Regions from separate parts of the Pseudarthrobacter sp. SORGH_AS 212 genome, predicted to be linked through region 1. Evidence: predicted binding sites of a transcription regulator. Region 1 holds the regulator's gene; the other holds the start of a gene.
The links. The regulator HrcA, encoded in region 1, represses chaperone genes, less so after heat shock. The targets are predictions, from matches to a motif close to TTNGCACTCGNNNNNNNCGAGTGCNAA.
Positions count from the first base shown of each region.

Region 2: groL (chaperonin GroEL) is a predicted target of HrcA. The motif match lies at 1,356-1,382, and genes of this name have one in related genera.

Region 1 is NZ_JAUTAA010000001.1:4,166,200-4,173,878, forward strand. It holds gene hemW (radical SAM family heme chaperone HemW) at 1-1,221, shown strand, start outside; gene QE394_RS19135 (DUF4870 domain-containing protein) at 1,297-1,716, opposite strand; gene QE394_RS19140 (DUF3097 domain-containing protein) at 1,836-2,687, opposite strand; gene hrcA (heat-inducible transcriptional repressor HrcA) at 2,885-3,898, shown strand; gene dnaJ (molecular chaperone DnaJ) at 3,980-5,107, shown strand; gene QE394_RS19155 (16S rRNA (uracil(1498)-N(3))-methyltransferase) at 5,110-5,883, shown strand; gene QE394_RS19160 (GerMN domain-containing protein) at 5,876-6,829, opposite strand; gene QE394_RS19165 (PhoH family protein) at 7,206-7,679, shown strand, end outside.
Region 2 is NZ_JAUTAA010000001.1:1,048,852-1,056,530, forward strand. It holds gene groL (chaperonin GroEL) at 1-1,178, opposite strand, end outside; gene QE394_RS04670 (ABC transporter substrate-binding protein) at 1,468-2,739, opposite strand; gene QE394_RS04675 (cold-shock protein) at 2,739-2,945, opposite strand; gene QE394_RS04680 (LytR C-terminal domain-containing protein) at 3,131-3,775, opposite strand; gene QE394_RS04685 (DUF3263 domain-containing protein) at 3,820-4,173, opposite strand; gene QE394_RS04690 (uracil-DNA glycosylase) at 4,305-5,075, shown strand; gene QE394_RS04695 (siderophore-interacting protein) at 5,090-5,929, shown strand; gene QE394_RS04700 (threonine/serine exporter family protein) at 6,013-7,548, opposite strand; gene QE394_RS04705 (peptidoglycan bridge formation glycyltransferase FemA/FemB family protein) at 7,601-7,679, opposite strand, start outside.

The sequences.
Region 1 (7,679 bases):
GTACTTCCCCTTGGTGACCCGGCGCCGTCGGACGGCATCCTGCCTCCGCAGGCGGCCGTCGGCGCGGGAGACCGCGCGTTCGGGCTGTATGTCCACATCCCCTTCTGCGCCGTGCGCTGCGGTTACTGCGACTTCAACACCTACACAGCCACCGAACTCGGCGGCGGTGCCTCGCAGGATGCCTATGCCGGTACGGCAGCGTCCGAGGTGGCGTTTGCGGCTACGGTGCTCAAGGCATCCGGTGTACCGGACCGCAAGCTCAGCACCGTCTTTTTCGGCGGCGGCACACCCACGCTGTTGCCCGCCGAAGACCTGGCTTCGATTCTTCGGACGGCTATCGACCAATGGGGGATCGAGGAAGGCGCCGAGGTCACCACTGAGGCGAATCCCGATTCGGTGACCCCGGAGTCCCTGGCTGTGCTCAGGGATGCCGGCTTTACACGGGTCTCGTTCGGGATGCAGTCCGCCGTTCCGCACGTCCTGAAGGTTTTGGACCGCACCCACACACCGAGCAGGGTTCCCCTGGTGGTGCAGTGGGCACGCGACGCCGGCCTGGCAGTGAGCCTCGACCTGATCTATGGGACGCCGGGGGAGTCGTTGGCCGATTGGCAGTTCTCCCTTGAAACTGCGTTGTCCTATCGACCGGATCACATCAGCGCCTATGCGCTGATCGTTGAGGACGGCACCAAGTTGGCGGCGCAGATCCGGCGCGGCGAGGTCCCGGGCATCGACGACGACGATCACGCAGACAAGTACGAGCTCGCTGACCGCCTGATCACCTCTGCAGGCCTGGAGTGGTACGAGGTCAGCAACTGGGCACGCACGCCGGAACAGGCCTGCCGGCACAACCTCGCTTACTGGCGCGGCGACGACTGGTGGGGAATCGGGCCGGGCGCGCACTCGCATGTGGGCGGCGTGCGCTGGTGGAACGTGAAGCATCCTGCCGCGTATGCCGGCCGGCTGGCGCAGGGGAACTCTCCGGCCGCCGGACGCGAAACCCTGGACGCAGAGACCCGGAACGTGGAGCGGGTCATGCTTGAGGCCCGCCTCCAGTCCGGGCTGGAAGTGGCAAGCCTGGATACAGTGGGGCGGCACCAGATCGCCGGGCTCATTGCTGAGGGGCTGGTGGATCCGGGCGCAGCATTCCGGGGGACGCTGGTCCTGACGCTGAAGGGCCGGCTCCTGGCCGACGCGGTGGTACGCCGGATCCTGCCCGACTAGGGCTGGGATGCTGCGGGTGGGCTCAGGGCCGAAGAGGTCCCCGGACCGGCTTGCGGCGGCAGGGAGCCGGCGGGACTACTTGATCCAGCGCAGGTTGAACTGGTACCGGTGCGGTTGGCCGCGGTTGACGTGGATGCCGGCCGCCACCGAAAAGCACGTCAGGGCAATCCAGATCAACGTGGCGATCACGGCAAAGATGTTTCCGACCACGGGAATGAACACCAGGATGTTCGCCACTACCGCTGCGATGGTGGGCGGCAAGCTGAAGTTCAGGGCCTCCTTCGACTCCTGGGCCGTGAAGGGCCCCCGGTCGCGGAAGATGAGGAAGATCAGCAGGGCGGGGACGCAGCCCAGGATCCCGCCGAAGTGTGCCAGGGTGGCCCATTGCCGGTCTTCGCTGGCCGTGAGCGGCAGCGCATTCGCGGGGACGCCGTGGTATTCGGAACGGCCGGTGCTGCTTTGGCCGTCCCTGTGCTCGCGTGCGTTTTCTGCCACAGTCTGTTCCTTCGAAAAGTGCAAATTGATGCTGGGGATGCAGTTGGTGCTTCGGCGCCGCTGCGGATCGCGGGGCACCGCAGTATCAAGAATACTGGTGTTTGCCGGTCCGGCGTCCGTCAGGGTGCTGTAAGGAAGTCGATGACTTCCTCCACCCGGCCCAGCAGTGAGGCCTCCAGGTCTGCGTAGGTATGGACGGCGCCGAGCAGTTTCTGCCATCCCAGCCCGACGTCCTCCTTCGTGGAGTGCGGCCAGCCGAACGCCTTGAGGATCCCGGTTTTCCAGTCCTGGCCCCGCGGTACGGACGGCCACTGCGGAATGCCCAGCACGGAAGGCCGGATGGCCTGCCACACATCCACATAGGGGTGGCCGACAATCAGGACGTTGCCAGCAGCGCCAGGGCCGGCCATGACAGCGTCAGCAATGCGGGACTCCTTGGAGTCCGGGACCAGATGGTCCACCAGCACGCCCAGCCGACGGCCCGGGCCGGGCCTGAATTCCTTTACCGCCCCGGCGAGGTCGTCGATGCCATGCAGGGGTTCGACGACGATGCCCTCCACCCGGAGGTCGTCTCCCCATACCTTCTCGACGAGTTCGGCGTCGTGCTTGCCTTCCACCCAGATGCGGCTCGCCTTGGCCACCTGCGCGCGCTGGCCTGCGACACGTACGGAACCTGAGGCGGTGCGCCCGGCTGCCGGGCTGCCCGCTGCGGGCCGGGGTGCCGGTGGCATCAGCCTGATGGCACGGCCCTCGAGGAGGAACCCAAATCCCAGCCGGAAGGTCCGCGACTTTCCGCGCCGGTCTTCGAGGGCCACCACGTGCATGCCGCCGGACTTTTCCACCCGGGTGACGGCCCCTACCCATCCGGACTGTACGTCTTCGAGCACCATGCCCCGTTCCACAGGCACTTCCGGCAGTTGTGTACGGGCGGGAGCCGACATGTCCCTCGGGCCCCAGTTCTGGTAATCCATGGTCACTCCGCCTCGCCGTAGGTCTTGTCCCGGAATTTCGCCCGGAGCGGTACCAATGCTAACAACGGGCCAAGGCATAATAGACTGTTAGCACTTAGGCATGTCGAGTGCTAACAGTTCGAGTGCATGTTCGAGTGCGTGCAGACTGGCAGGAAGGAACGGGTGGCTGATCCACCCCGACTGGATGGAGGTGGAGTGTGAGTGAGCCGCGCAAGCTTGAAGTACTGCGGGCCATCGTGGAGGACTACGTCCACTCCCGCGAGCCGGTAGGTTCCAAGGCCCTGGTGGAAAGGCATCACCTGGGCGTTTCCAGTGCCACCATCCGGAACGATATGGCGGCGCTTGAGGACGAGGGCCTCATCACGGCGCCGCACACCAGCGCCGGCCGGATTCCCACGGACAAGGGTTACCGATTGTTCGTGGACCAGATTTCGGCCGTGAAGCCGCTCTCGCAAGCCGAACGGCGCGCCATCCAGTCCCTTCTGGAGGGATCCGACGACCTTGACGACGTCCTCGACCGCACCGTGCGGCTGTTGTCCCAGCTGACCAACCAGGTGGCAGTGGTCCAGTACCCCCACCTCAGCCGGGCGCTGATCCGGCACATCGAGTTCGTCCTGCTGGCGCCGCGCAAGGTCCTGGTGGTCCTGATCGCGAACAGCGGCAACGTGGAGCAGCGCGTCATCGACGCCGGGCAGGACCTCGCGGACGAAGCGCTGTCCGCGCTGCGTAGCCGTTTCCTGGGAACCCTGGCCGGAACACCGCTGGCCCGGCTGGCGCAGGCCCTTCCCGCCGTCGTCTCCTCTGTCAGTCCGGGGGAGCGGCAGGCGGCGCAGTCGCTGGCCCACGCCCTGGAAATACTTGCGCACAGCAGCCGCGAGGACCGGATGGTCATGGCCGGCACGGCCAACCTGGCCCGGTCCAATGTCGACTTTCCGCTGAGCATCGGCCCCGTGCTGGAAGCTTTGGAAGAACAGGTGGTGATGCTGCGGCTGCTGAGCGACATGGCGCAGGACCACCGTGGCGTGGCCGTCAGCATCGGCCGCGAAAACCCTTACGACGGCTTGGCCGAAGCGTCGGTCGTGGCCACCGGCTACGGTCCGGACAGCGTGGCCAAGATCGGCATCCTGGGTCCCACCCGGATGGACTATCCCAACACCATGGCGGCCGTCAGGGCAGTTGCCCGTTACCTTTCCCGCATCCTGGGTCCCTGACCGGCCCGGCCCGGCACCACAGCCGCCGGGCCCGCACGGCAGCCCCACCGCAGGCAGTACAACAAGGAAGAGATACGAACTTTGAGCAGCCACTATGACGTCCTTGGAGTTTCACCGGAAGCCACCGGAGAAGAAATCAAGAAGGCCTACCGCAAGCTGGCCCGGACACTCCACCCTGACGTCAACCCGGGCGAAGATGCGGCGGACCGCTTCAAGGCGGTGACGCACGCCTACGAAGTCCTCTCCGATCCGCAGAAACGCCGGGTTTACGACACCACCGGCAACGAGAACGGCACCGACAACGGATTTGGTGGCGGAAGCTACGCCGGCCAGGGCTTTGCCTTCCAGGACATCTTCGACACGTTCTTCGGCGCCGGGGGATCCTCCGGACCCGCCTCACGGGTCCGCCGCGGCCAGGATGCACTCATCAGCGTCCGTATCGAACTGCGGGACGCTGTCTTCGGCGTCAACAAAAAGCTTGAGGTGGACACTGCAGTCACCTGCCCCACCTGTGAGGGGTCATGCTGCCGTCCGGGGACGCACCCCGAACGCTGCGACATCTGCGGGGGCAGTGGCCAGGTCCAGCGCGCTGTCCGTTCGATCCTCGGCCAGGTCATGACCGCTGCACCGTGCGGTACCTGCGAGGGTTTCGGCACGGTTATCAAGGACCCCTGCAATGAATGCAGCGGCCAGGGCCGCATCCGAAGCCGCCGTTCCCTGACCATCAAGGTTCCTGCCGGCGTCGCAACCGGAACACGCATCCAGCTGACCGGACAGGGCGAGGCCGGCCCGGCGGGCGGCCCCTCCGGCGACCTCTACGTAGAGGTCCGCGTCAACAACGACGCCACCTATGTGCGGGACGGCGACGACCTGCACGCAACCCTGAACATTCCCATGACGGCGGCAGCGCTGGGCACCGACGTCAGCCTGGAGACCTTCGACGGAACCCAGGACATCGACGTGAAGCCAGGCACCCAGTCCGGTGAAATCATCACCCTCCGCGGCCTTGGCGTCACCCACCTGCGCGGATACGGCCGCGGCGACCTGAAGGTGCACCTGCAGGTGGAAACGCCGGCTAAGCTCGACGCAGCGCAGGAGGAGCTCCTCCGGCAGCTCGCCAAGCTCCGCGGAGAACAGATCACCGAAGGCAAGCTCGCTGCCAGCGGCGGGATGTTCGCGAAGCTGCGGGACCGGCTGGGTAACCTGTAGCGGTGAGCAACCCCGTCTTTTTTGCCTCCGCCGGATCCCTTGACGGGCTGGAGGAGGGCATGGAGTTTGTCCTGGAGGGCCCGGAGGCGCGCCACGCGGTCGCCGTAAAGCGCCTCGCGGCGGGCGAAGCCGTGGACATCGTCGACGGCGCGGGTACCCGCATGAGCGGGACTGTGGCTGAGGCCGCAGGCACCCGCCTCACGGTGCGGTGCGGTGCCCTGGTGGAGGAGGCCCGCCCCAGTGTCCGACTGGTCCTGGTGCAGGCCCTCGCCAAGGGCGACCGCGATGAGCTCGCCATCGAGACCGCCACTGAACTGGGCATCGACGCCGTCATTCCCTGGCAGTCCGAACGTTCCATCGTCCGGTGGAAAGGTGACCGGGCCGCCAAGGCGCACGCCAAATGGCAGTCCGTGGTGGGCGCTGCCGCCAAGCAGGCACGGCGGGCATGGGTCCCTGAGGTGCGTCCCGCCGTCGACACCGCTGCACTTGCTGCCGCCGTGGAAGCCGCGGACCTTGCAGTCATCCTGCACGAAGACGCAGTGCGGCCCCTCCGTTCTGTCCTGGAAGGCTGGGACGGTGCCAGCGGCACCGGAACCAGTGAAGTGCTCCTCATCGTGGGCCCGGAGGGTGGAATCAGCCCACGGGAGGTGACGCGCCTCTGCGATCGCGGAGCCGTCACGGCCCTTCTGGGCCACCACGTGCTGCGCTCATCCACGGCCGGTCCTGCCGCCGTCGTGCTCTCCAGCGACATCCTGGGGCGCTGGGACGCTACCTGACCTTGAAGGACCGGTTGTCCTCGAACTGGTCCGGCCCGCCGTCGGACCCGGCCTGGGCGACCCTCAGTTCGTAGTCCCCGGCGGGGAGGGTCAGGGCCAGCGTGAACACTCCTGCCTGCCCCTGTTCCGACGACGCCGTGGTTTCGCCGGTGAGGAAGGGCGCCTTGGCGCCGTTGTCCCCGGTCCGCAGGATCTGCCAGCGAAGCTTGCCGCCCGCCGATGTGCTGCGTCCGGTGATTTTGACACTGCCGTCCGCCACTTCGGAGCTTTCCTGGGGATCGATGATCCAGACAGGAGCCACCAAGCCCGCCGTCCTGGTCATCAGGGCGCCCAGCTGAACCTGCCCGAAAGCCATGTAGTCGGTGTGGCCGTCCACAAGGATCCGTACCCGGATCTGCTGGCCGGAGTCGATCAACCCGGAACTGGCTGCGGCAGCAGTGGCCGTGTAGACGAGCTGCTGGACTGCCCGGGCGGCCATGTCCGCATCCAGGTTGCTGTTGAAGGCGTCCTCGGAGACATCGACGGTGATGACGTCCTTGCCGGAAATCGAGGTGGCCAGCTTGCCGGGGTTCTGCCACGGGGTGAAGAAGTCAGGGTCAAGGGGCTTATCGGACATCATGGCGCGCAGTGCGCGCGTCACCGGGTTCTCCTGTTCAGGCACGTCCCGGAACTCCCTGTACAGGAAGACGTTGCTGCTGCTGCGGCCTATCCAGTAAACGGGCGCCTTGTTGGACGACTGCGTGGTTTCCAGCGGGGCGCTGGTGGAAGGCGGCTCCTGGCTTCCCGTGGTCGCAGGCCCGGTCATGAGGGTGCCCGTGGGGGAGGGGCCAGGTTCTGCTACGCAACCGGCAAGGATCGGCACGGCCGTCAGGACACCTGCCAGCACGAACGCGCGGGCGCGGCCCACGTGTCGACCTGCCCGGCGGGGCGCAACGGTATCCGGCACTTGTGCCTTTCCTTTCCTGTCGTGAGGGCCGTTCCCCGGTCGGCCCAATGTCACAGCCGTGGCTGGATTTCCAGCATTGCACAGCCCGGCGAAGCGATTTGCCCGGTTCCGGCCATGGGGCACAACTGCAACGGGAACGATATGAGGACGATATGAAGTTGATACCTAATGACCGATACTGCGTGGGCGCAGCTGTTCCCTGTCCCCTCGTGCGTGTGGCCGCCTACGGTCTCCCTCTGTTCCGCTTTGCCGGAGGGCAGGGTGCGCTGGCGTAAGATAAAAGGATCACGGAGCGCAGAAACCTGGCACTGGTTTCCCGGACCGGGACGACAGCAGAAACTACCTCGAGGGGACCACAGGCCTGCGGGCCAGCACCATGACTGAATCAGCCAACGGAAAGCGCCGGCTCAACACGGGAGAGGGCACTGCCGGGGAATTTCCCCACACCCTTCCCGGCGTCCGGACCGAGGTAGTCCTTTTCGACAATTCCGATCAGATGGTCCAGTCACTCGGCAGCCACGATGAGGCGCTGCGGTACATCGAGGAGCAGTTCCCGGAGGTCAACTTCCACGTCCGCGGCAACGAACTTTCCCTCAGCGGCCCGGCCGGCGACGTCCCCCGGATCATGCGGCTCCTCCAGGAAGTCCGCGGCCTGGTGGCACGCGGCACCGTCATCACCCCCGCGGTCCTGCAGCAGCTGGTGGCACTGCTCCGGAGCCAGTCGCTCCAGAACCCCGTGGATGTGCTGACGCACGACATCCTCTCCAGCCGGGGCAGGACCATCCGGCCCAAGACGCTGAACCAGAAGAACTACGTCGACGCCATCGATGACAACACCGTCATTTTCGGC
Region 2 (7,679 bases), 3.1 Mb from region 1:
CGGTGCTTGCGCTCCTTGAGCTCAACCTCCGTGGCGGCACCGGCCTTGATGACTGCAACGCCGCCGGCCAGCTTGGCCAGGCGCTCCTGCAGCTTCTCGCGGTCGTAGTCGGAGTCGGAGTTCTCGATCTCGGCGCGGATCTGGGAAACCCGGCCGGCGATCTGGTCGGCGTCGCCTGCACCCTCGACGATGGTGGTCTCGTCCTTGGTCACAACAACCTTGCGTGCCTGGCCCAGGAGTTCGAGTCCAGCCGTTTCCAGCTTCAGGCCGACTTCTTCGGAGATGACCTGGCCGCCGGTGAGCACGGCAATGTCGACGAGCTGTGCCTTGCGGCGGTCACCGAAGCCCGGAGCCTTGACGGCGACGGACTTGAAGGTGCCACGGATCTTGTTGACGATCAGGGTGGCCAGGGCCTCACCCTCGATGTCTTCGGCGATGATCAGCAGCGGCTTGTTGGACTGCATGACCTTTTCCAGGACAGCAACCAGTTCCTTGACGTTGGAGATCTTGGAGTTGACGATCAGGATGTACGGATCCTCAAGGACCGTTTCCTGGCGCTCAGCGTCGGTGACGAAGTAGGCGGAGATGTAACCCTTGTCGAAGCGCATGCCTTCGGTGAGTTCCAGTTCCAGGCCGAAGGTGTTGGACTCCTCGACCGTGATGACGCCTTCCTTGCCCACCTTGTCCAGGGCTTCGGCGATGAGGGCACCGATCTCGTCGTCACCGGCGGAGATGGAGGCGGTGGCCGCGATCTCTTCCTTGGTTTCGATTTCCTTGGCGGAGTTCAGCAGCTCGGCGGTGACGGCCTCAACGGCCTTTTCGATGCCGCGCTTGAGGGACAGCGGGTCGGCGCCGGCGGCAACGTTGCGCAGGCCTTCCTTGACCAGGGCCTGGGCCAGCACGGTAGCCGTGGTGGTGCCGTCGCCTGCGACGTCGTCAGTCTTCTTGGCAACTTCCTTGACCAGCTCGGCGCCGATCTTCTCGTAGGGATCGTCCAGCTCGATCTCCTTGGCGATGGAAACACCATCGTTGGTGATCGTGGGGGCGCCCCACTTCTTTTCGAGGACGACGTTGCGTCCACGCGGGCCGAGGGTGACCTTAACGGCGTCGGCGAGGATGTTCAGGCCCCGCTCAAGGCCGCGGCGTGCCTCTTCATCAAATGCAATGATCTTGGCCATAACGGCAATAGTCCTTTCGGGACAGTCGTTAAGAATGAACCTCAGCTGCAGTGCCCGCGACGGACGGTTCCTGAACGGCAGCCTCTGTATGCCTCCGCGTGGGAACCTCACTCCAGTAAGGTGTTTCTTCGCTCCTCGGCCGATGCCGGGCGCCGCCGGCTTAACCGGGCGTTGCCTTTAGCAGTCGGTACGTCAGAGTGCTAACTCAATAATTAGCACTCCCCCGGTGAGAGTGCAAGCGAAAGTGACCACCGGGTCCGCGTTTATGGCCCGTATTCGCCGAGGGCGATCAGCTGCCGCCGCGGCCGGCGGTTTCGCGGCCTGTTGCCGTTGGGATGTTGTCGCTGCCATAGGTGAACACCGTGAAGGCAGCGGAGGTGATATCCCCGTTGGTGTCGAAGGCGATGGGACCTGACTCGCCGTCGTAGTTGATGCCGGCCCCTGAGGCGAGGGCGGGCAGGCAGTCCTTGTAGGTGGTGCAGGGCGCCGCTGCAGTGGCTTGGGATTCGGCGGCGGTCCCGCCGGAGACGGCCACGAGGTTGGCAGCGATGGAGGGGCCGGCGTCATCCTGCGCTCGCGCCGCCGCCAGGGCAGCGAGGGTTACCGCATCGAACGTTTCCGCAGCATACGAAACATCTTTCAGTCCCTCGTCCACGCCCAACAGGCGGGCCTGGAAGGCGGCGCTGGGAAGCTGACCGGACACTACGGCCCTGGAGCCGTCCAGCGCCTTGGTCCCGAGTTTCGATCCGTAGCGCGCGAACGCTCCATCGCTGAGCAGCAGGCCGGCCCCGGAGAGCCCCGCGTTGTTGAGTTCCGCCAGTGCCCCCTGCGACCCTTCGCGGGCAACCACGACGACGGCATCCGGCTTCGCGGCCCCGGCTTTCCGGGCGGCGTCCCCGGCCTCGCCGGCGGCAAACCCGGCGTTGTCCAGGACCTGCAGCCCGGCCCCTGCGGCGGCGTCGGCAACTGCGGCAGCAACTTCCTTGCCGTAGGTACCCTCCTGGTGGAGGATGGCGATGGTCTTGGCGCCCCCGTCCTTGGCGAGCTTGGCCAGGACGGGTCCCTGCGCAACGTCCGCGGCCGTGGTCCGGAAGTAGTAGCCGCCCGATTCGGCGCTGCTGAGGCCTGCGGCGGTGTTGGCGGGCGATATCAGTGGGGTCCGCGCCCGGGACAGGACATCGATAGCCTCGGTGGCGTGGCTTGAATCGGTGGGACCGATCACCACGTCCGCCTTGTCGGAGACCAGCGCGTGGGCCTGCGCGGCGGTATCCCCGCCGGCCTGGACGGGAAGGAGTTCCACGGGCCTGCCCTTATGGCCGCCGGCGGCATTGATTTCGCGGACGGCAAGCTGGGCCGCGGCGAGCTGGGAGGTATTGAGGAAGCTGCTGTCCCCGGTGTTGTCCAGGATCAGCCCTACACGGAGGACTCCGTCGCCGGACGCTTCCACGGTGTCCACACGGGCATTGCCGGTAACTCCGGAGCAGGCACTGAGGGCCAGGACGGCAGCAAGGGATGCGGCAAACACCGGTCGACGGCGGTCCGCTGGGCGGGGAGGATGCATCACCCGGCGGGCCGGACGCTTTCGGCCTGCGGGCCTTTTTCGCCTTCCCCGACTTCAAGTTCCACCCGCTGGCCCTCATCGAGCGCCCGGTAGCCTTCACCCTGAATTGCCGACCAATGCACGAAGACATCGTCCCCGGAACCGTCCACGGTGATGAAACCGTAGCCCTTTTCGGCGTTGAACCATTTGACGGTTCCCAGTGCCATGATGACCCACTCTTTCCGTTGAGACCGGAGGACCCCTGCTGCGGTGCCGAGTCATTGACGTGCGTTGCGGGGACCGGGCAGGAGCCTGGATTTCACTCTAGCCAAAGGCTGCCCCGTCCTGCAGGCGGCCGGCAGCGGGTGCGGTAAACGTTATTCAGGCGTGACCGCCGGAATTTTGTCCGGGGTTAGCGGTAGCCGGGCCCCAGGACGACCACCAGCGGCACCTGGAATTCGGTGCTCGCCACTACGGTGGGCACGCCCAGCAGGTTGGCCAGCTCGCGCGCATTGGCTGCTTGGTCCGCCCCGGCGTAGTACACCGTGGAGCCCTGCTGCGGGGCGCCGGCCCAGTTGCCCACCTGCCCCAGCGTCCAGCCCGCCGCCTTCACCGTTCCGCCCACCCGGCTGGCGAGTCCGGATGTTCCGGCAGCGTTGTAAACGGCCACCGGCTGGGTCTTGTCCAGTTCCGGCCCCACCGACGCCGTGGCGCTGGGCTCGGGTTCCGGCTCGGCGGTGCTTTCGGCACTGGGGTCCGTGGATGGCTCGGCCGAAGCCGACGGTTCGGATGCCTTGTCCGCAGCGGCGGAAGGCGTGGCGCCTGTGTCAGCCAGCGGCGCCTCGGACACGACCGCCGAGGCCTGGCTTTCGGTCCCGCCAAGGCCCAGCTTGGGCAGGATCAGGAAGGACACCAGGCCGATGGCCAGGGCCGCAATGCCAACGGCAAGGATGGGCCACAGCCGCACGCGGGACGGTGCGGTCGCCGTCCGGTGGACACCTTGTCGCGATGCTGTCTCCGGGACCTTGTCGAATTCATCGCGGGCGTATTTGGTCATGGTGGGATGGATCCTTGCTGGTGGCTGCTGAAAAGGCGGGCGTCCTAGGCGTCGGATCCCAGTCGCCGCGCAGTGCGTGCACGGTGGCGCGACGTACGTAGTCTACGCAATCGCTTAACCAGCATGGGATCGTGGGCCAGCGCATCTTCCCTGTCGATCAGGGCATTCAACACCTGGTAGTAGTGCGTTGCGGAGAGGTCGAAGAGTTCCCTGACGGCCTGCTCCTTGGCTCCGGCGTACTTCCACCACTGCCGCTCCAGGGCAAGGATCTGCTGCTCACGCTCGGTCAGCGGCGAATCCTTGAGGGTGAAGTCTGCCAACAGTGAGTTGGCCTCGCCGTCTCCCCCGCCGCCCTCCGGCAGGTAACCGGTCAGTTGTTCCCGGGCCGGTTCAGCCACGGCGCACTCCTTCACTGGTTACGGAAAATGTCTCACCCCCATGCTACGGACGAATAACAGCGTTGTCATTTGGCATCCCACTCCGCCCCCGGGCCCGTTCCGCGCGTCCAGTGCCCTGCAAGAATGGGACGGTGGCTGAATCAGATGCGTTGTTCGAACTGGAACCGGAGCCCCTGCCCGGCGGTGGATTCGCTGAACTTGCCGGGCTGCCGCTGGAGAGGCTCGTTGCCCCCGACTGGGCAGCCGCCCTTTCCGGCGTGGAAGCCGAACTCCGGCAGGTGCTGGCCTTCCTGGCTGCGGAGGAGTCCGCCGGGCGCCATGTCCTCCCGGCGCCGTCGAACGTCCTGCGCGCCTTCGGCCAACCGCTGGCGGACGTCAAAGTACTGATCGTGGGACAGGACCCCTACCCCACGCCGGGACACGCCGTCGGCCTCTCCTTTGCCGTGGACGGGCAGGTGCGGCCCATCCCCCGCAGCCTTGCCAACATCTACCGGGAACTGGAATCCGACCTGGGCCTGCCGCCGCGGATCCATGGCGACCTCTCCGCCTGGGCCGGCCAGGGCGTGCTGCTCCTGAACCGGGTCATGAGTGTCCGCGCCGGGGCGGCCGGGTCGCACCGGGGCAAGGGCTGGGAGAGGGTTACGACGGCGGCAGTCACCGCCCTCGCGGCCCGCACCTCTGCGGACGGGTCACCCCTGCCGCTGGTTGCGGTGCTGTGGGGCAAGGACGCCGAGTCGGTGCGCCCGTTGCTGGCCGGCCGGCCGGCCGTGTCCAGCGCCCACCCCAGCCCGCTGTCGGCATCGAGGGGCTTCTTCGGTTCCCGGCCCTTCAGCGGGGTGAACCGGCTGCTGCAGGAGCAGGGTGCCGAGGCCGTAACCTGGGAACTCCCGCCTTTGCCCTAGCTTAGGCTTGCCTTATGAGCACTGTTCCCGCCGCCGCCGGCGCCCCGAAAAAGAGCCGCCCCCAGGTCACCCTCACGGTACTGAGGAGGGAGTCGTTGTCCCCCCATATGGTGCGGATTGTGGCCGGTGGTGACGGCTTCGGGGATTTCGTGAACAACAGCTTCGCTGACCGGTACGTCAAGATCATCTTCCCGCAGCCCGGCGTGGAATACCCCGCTTCCTTTGATCTGGCCACCATCCGCGAAACCATGCCGCGGGAGCAGTGGCCCACCACCCGCACCTACACCATCCGCCGGGTCGATCCTGAGGCACGCGAGCTTGCCATCGACTTCGTGGTCCACGGGGATGAAGGGCTGGCCGGCCCGTGGGCGGCTGCTGCGGAACCGGGCGACACCCTGACGTTCACTGGCCCCGGGGGCGCGTACAACCCCAACCCCGACGCCGACTGGTACCTGTTCGCCGGTGACGAGGCCGCATTGCCGGCCATCGCAGCGAGCCTGGAGGCACTGCCTGCGGGGGCCACGGGGCTGGCGTTCCTTGAAGTGGATACCGAGGCCGACATCCAGCCCGTTTCTGCCCCGGCCGGAGTACGGGTCGAGTGGCTGACCCGCAACGGGGAACCGGCCGGTGCCAGCCGCTTGCTCGTGGACGCCGTGGCCGGTGCGAAATGGCTTTCCGGGACGGTGGACGTCTTTGCCCATGGAGAGCGCGGCTACATGAAGGCGCTGCGGGATGTCTTCTTCGCCCAGCGGGGACTTGAGCGCAGCCAGGTATCGCTGTCCGGCTACTGGGCCCAGGGCCGGGTCGAGGATGTCTTCCAGGCGGAGAAGAAGCTCCCCGTCGGTAAAATCTAGCGGCACATCCCGGCGCGAACCGAGCAACAAAAGCGCGCCCCGGGCAGGAGCCCGGGGCGCGCTTTTGTTGGACCTTCCCGAGCCTAGCGGCGCCGGGCTCGCCGGCGTTCATTGCTGGCCAGGCTGCGGGTGAACGGGCGGGCCAGGGTGTCGCCCAGAACGATGCCGCCCGCGGTGCCCAGGACGATGGCCCCGGCGCTGAGCATCCCGCCGGCACCGAGCAGGATTTCCGATTCCTCGATGGTGAGCACGTACATGGACCGGAAGATCGTCAGGCCCGGCAACAGGATCAGTGCTGCGGGGACTGCCACCACCAGTTGCGGGGCTCCCATGCGCAGTGCCAGCACCCGGGCCAGCAGGCCGATCACCACGGCCGCCAGTGCAGGCGCGAACCGGTCGCCGATGCCCAGCAGTCCGCCGCCCAGCAGCACCAGGTAGCCGATGACTCCCACAGCTGCGGTGGGCAGCAGCAGCTGCCAGCTGGTCTGCTCGGTGATGCCAATGGCCATCACGGCCACCGCCACGAAGATGATGAGGACCCACAGGTCGTAGGCGGGCGGGAACGTTTCGGTGACGTCGATCCGCTGCGCACCGGTCAGCTCGCCCACTACGAAGGCGACGGCGATGCCTGCCACGATGGCGCCGAACGTCAGGAGCGTTGAGAGGAAACGTCCGGCGGCCGTGACGGGGAAGCCGTTAATGGCATCCTGCACCGAGGAGACCAGGCGGCCTGTGGGCAGCAGCAGGAGGATGCCGCCCACCACCACGATGGCCGGCGAGGTGGTAAGGCCGAACTGCCAGAGCAGCAGCGCCAGCTGGGTGACCACGAAGGAACAGCTCGCCGTGATGAAGAAGTCAGGGACCCGCCAGCGTCCCAGCTGGCGGGCCAGGAGGCTGATGCCGATGTTGGCTGCGAAGGCGATGCCGGAGGATACTGGCCCGCCGCCGAGCACGCCCACGAACACAGCGGCGAAGACACCGAAGGCCGAGGTAACCATCCAGCGCGGAAAGGGCTTGGGGCTGGTGATGATTTCGTTGAGGCGCCTGATGGCCTCGTCGCGGCCCACTCCCCCGGCCACGATGTCGGTGACCAGCTGGTGCACCCTGGCCAGGCCGGCGTAATTGTTGGTCCAGGACCGCACCACGCGCAGCAGTGCGATGGGCGGCTGGTCCTTGGGGGCGTAATTGATGCCGACGGACTGGTTGGTGATGTCCACTTCGACGTATTTCAGCCCCAGTGCGGCCGTGACGGCGATAATGCTGGTCTCCACTTCGAGGGCGCCGGCGCCGTAGCGGAACATGGTTTCAGCGAGGTGGAGGACAAAGTCCAGGGTCTTGCGGGCCGACGCGTCCACGCCGCTCACCTGGATGGTGGGGTTGGCGTAGGGGCTGCCGGTCAGCCTGTCCACGATGCTCAGCGGCGCGGTGGGAGGGTTCTCGCCCTGCACGAGCCGGCGCAGCATCTTCTTCGCCGCAGCGTTCTGGCGGACCTGGGCGGCCGTCAGCGGTTCGGTTTTGGGCAGGGCTTCGGTGCGGGGCAGCGCCCGTGCCGGCCCGGTGGGCGGGCGGTCCTTGGCGCCGGTTGGTTGAGCTTTGGGATGATCGCGCCGGTCGGCCATGATCTCCTCCTCCCTGATGCGCTGGTGTGGTGCGCTGGTGCGGATGTGTGGGTCAGGCGCGCTTGATCGGAAGCTTGCCCAGCAGGGTGCGGGCCGCCGCCGCGGCGGACCTGGCCAGCCTGTTGGCGTGG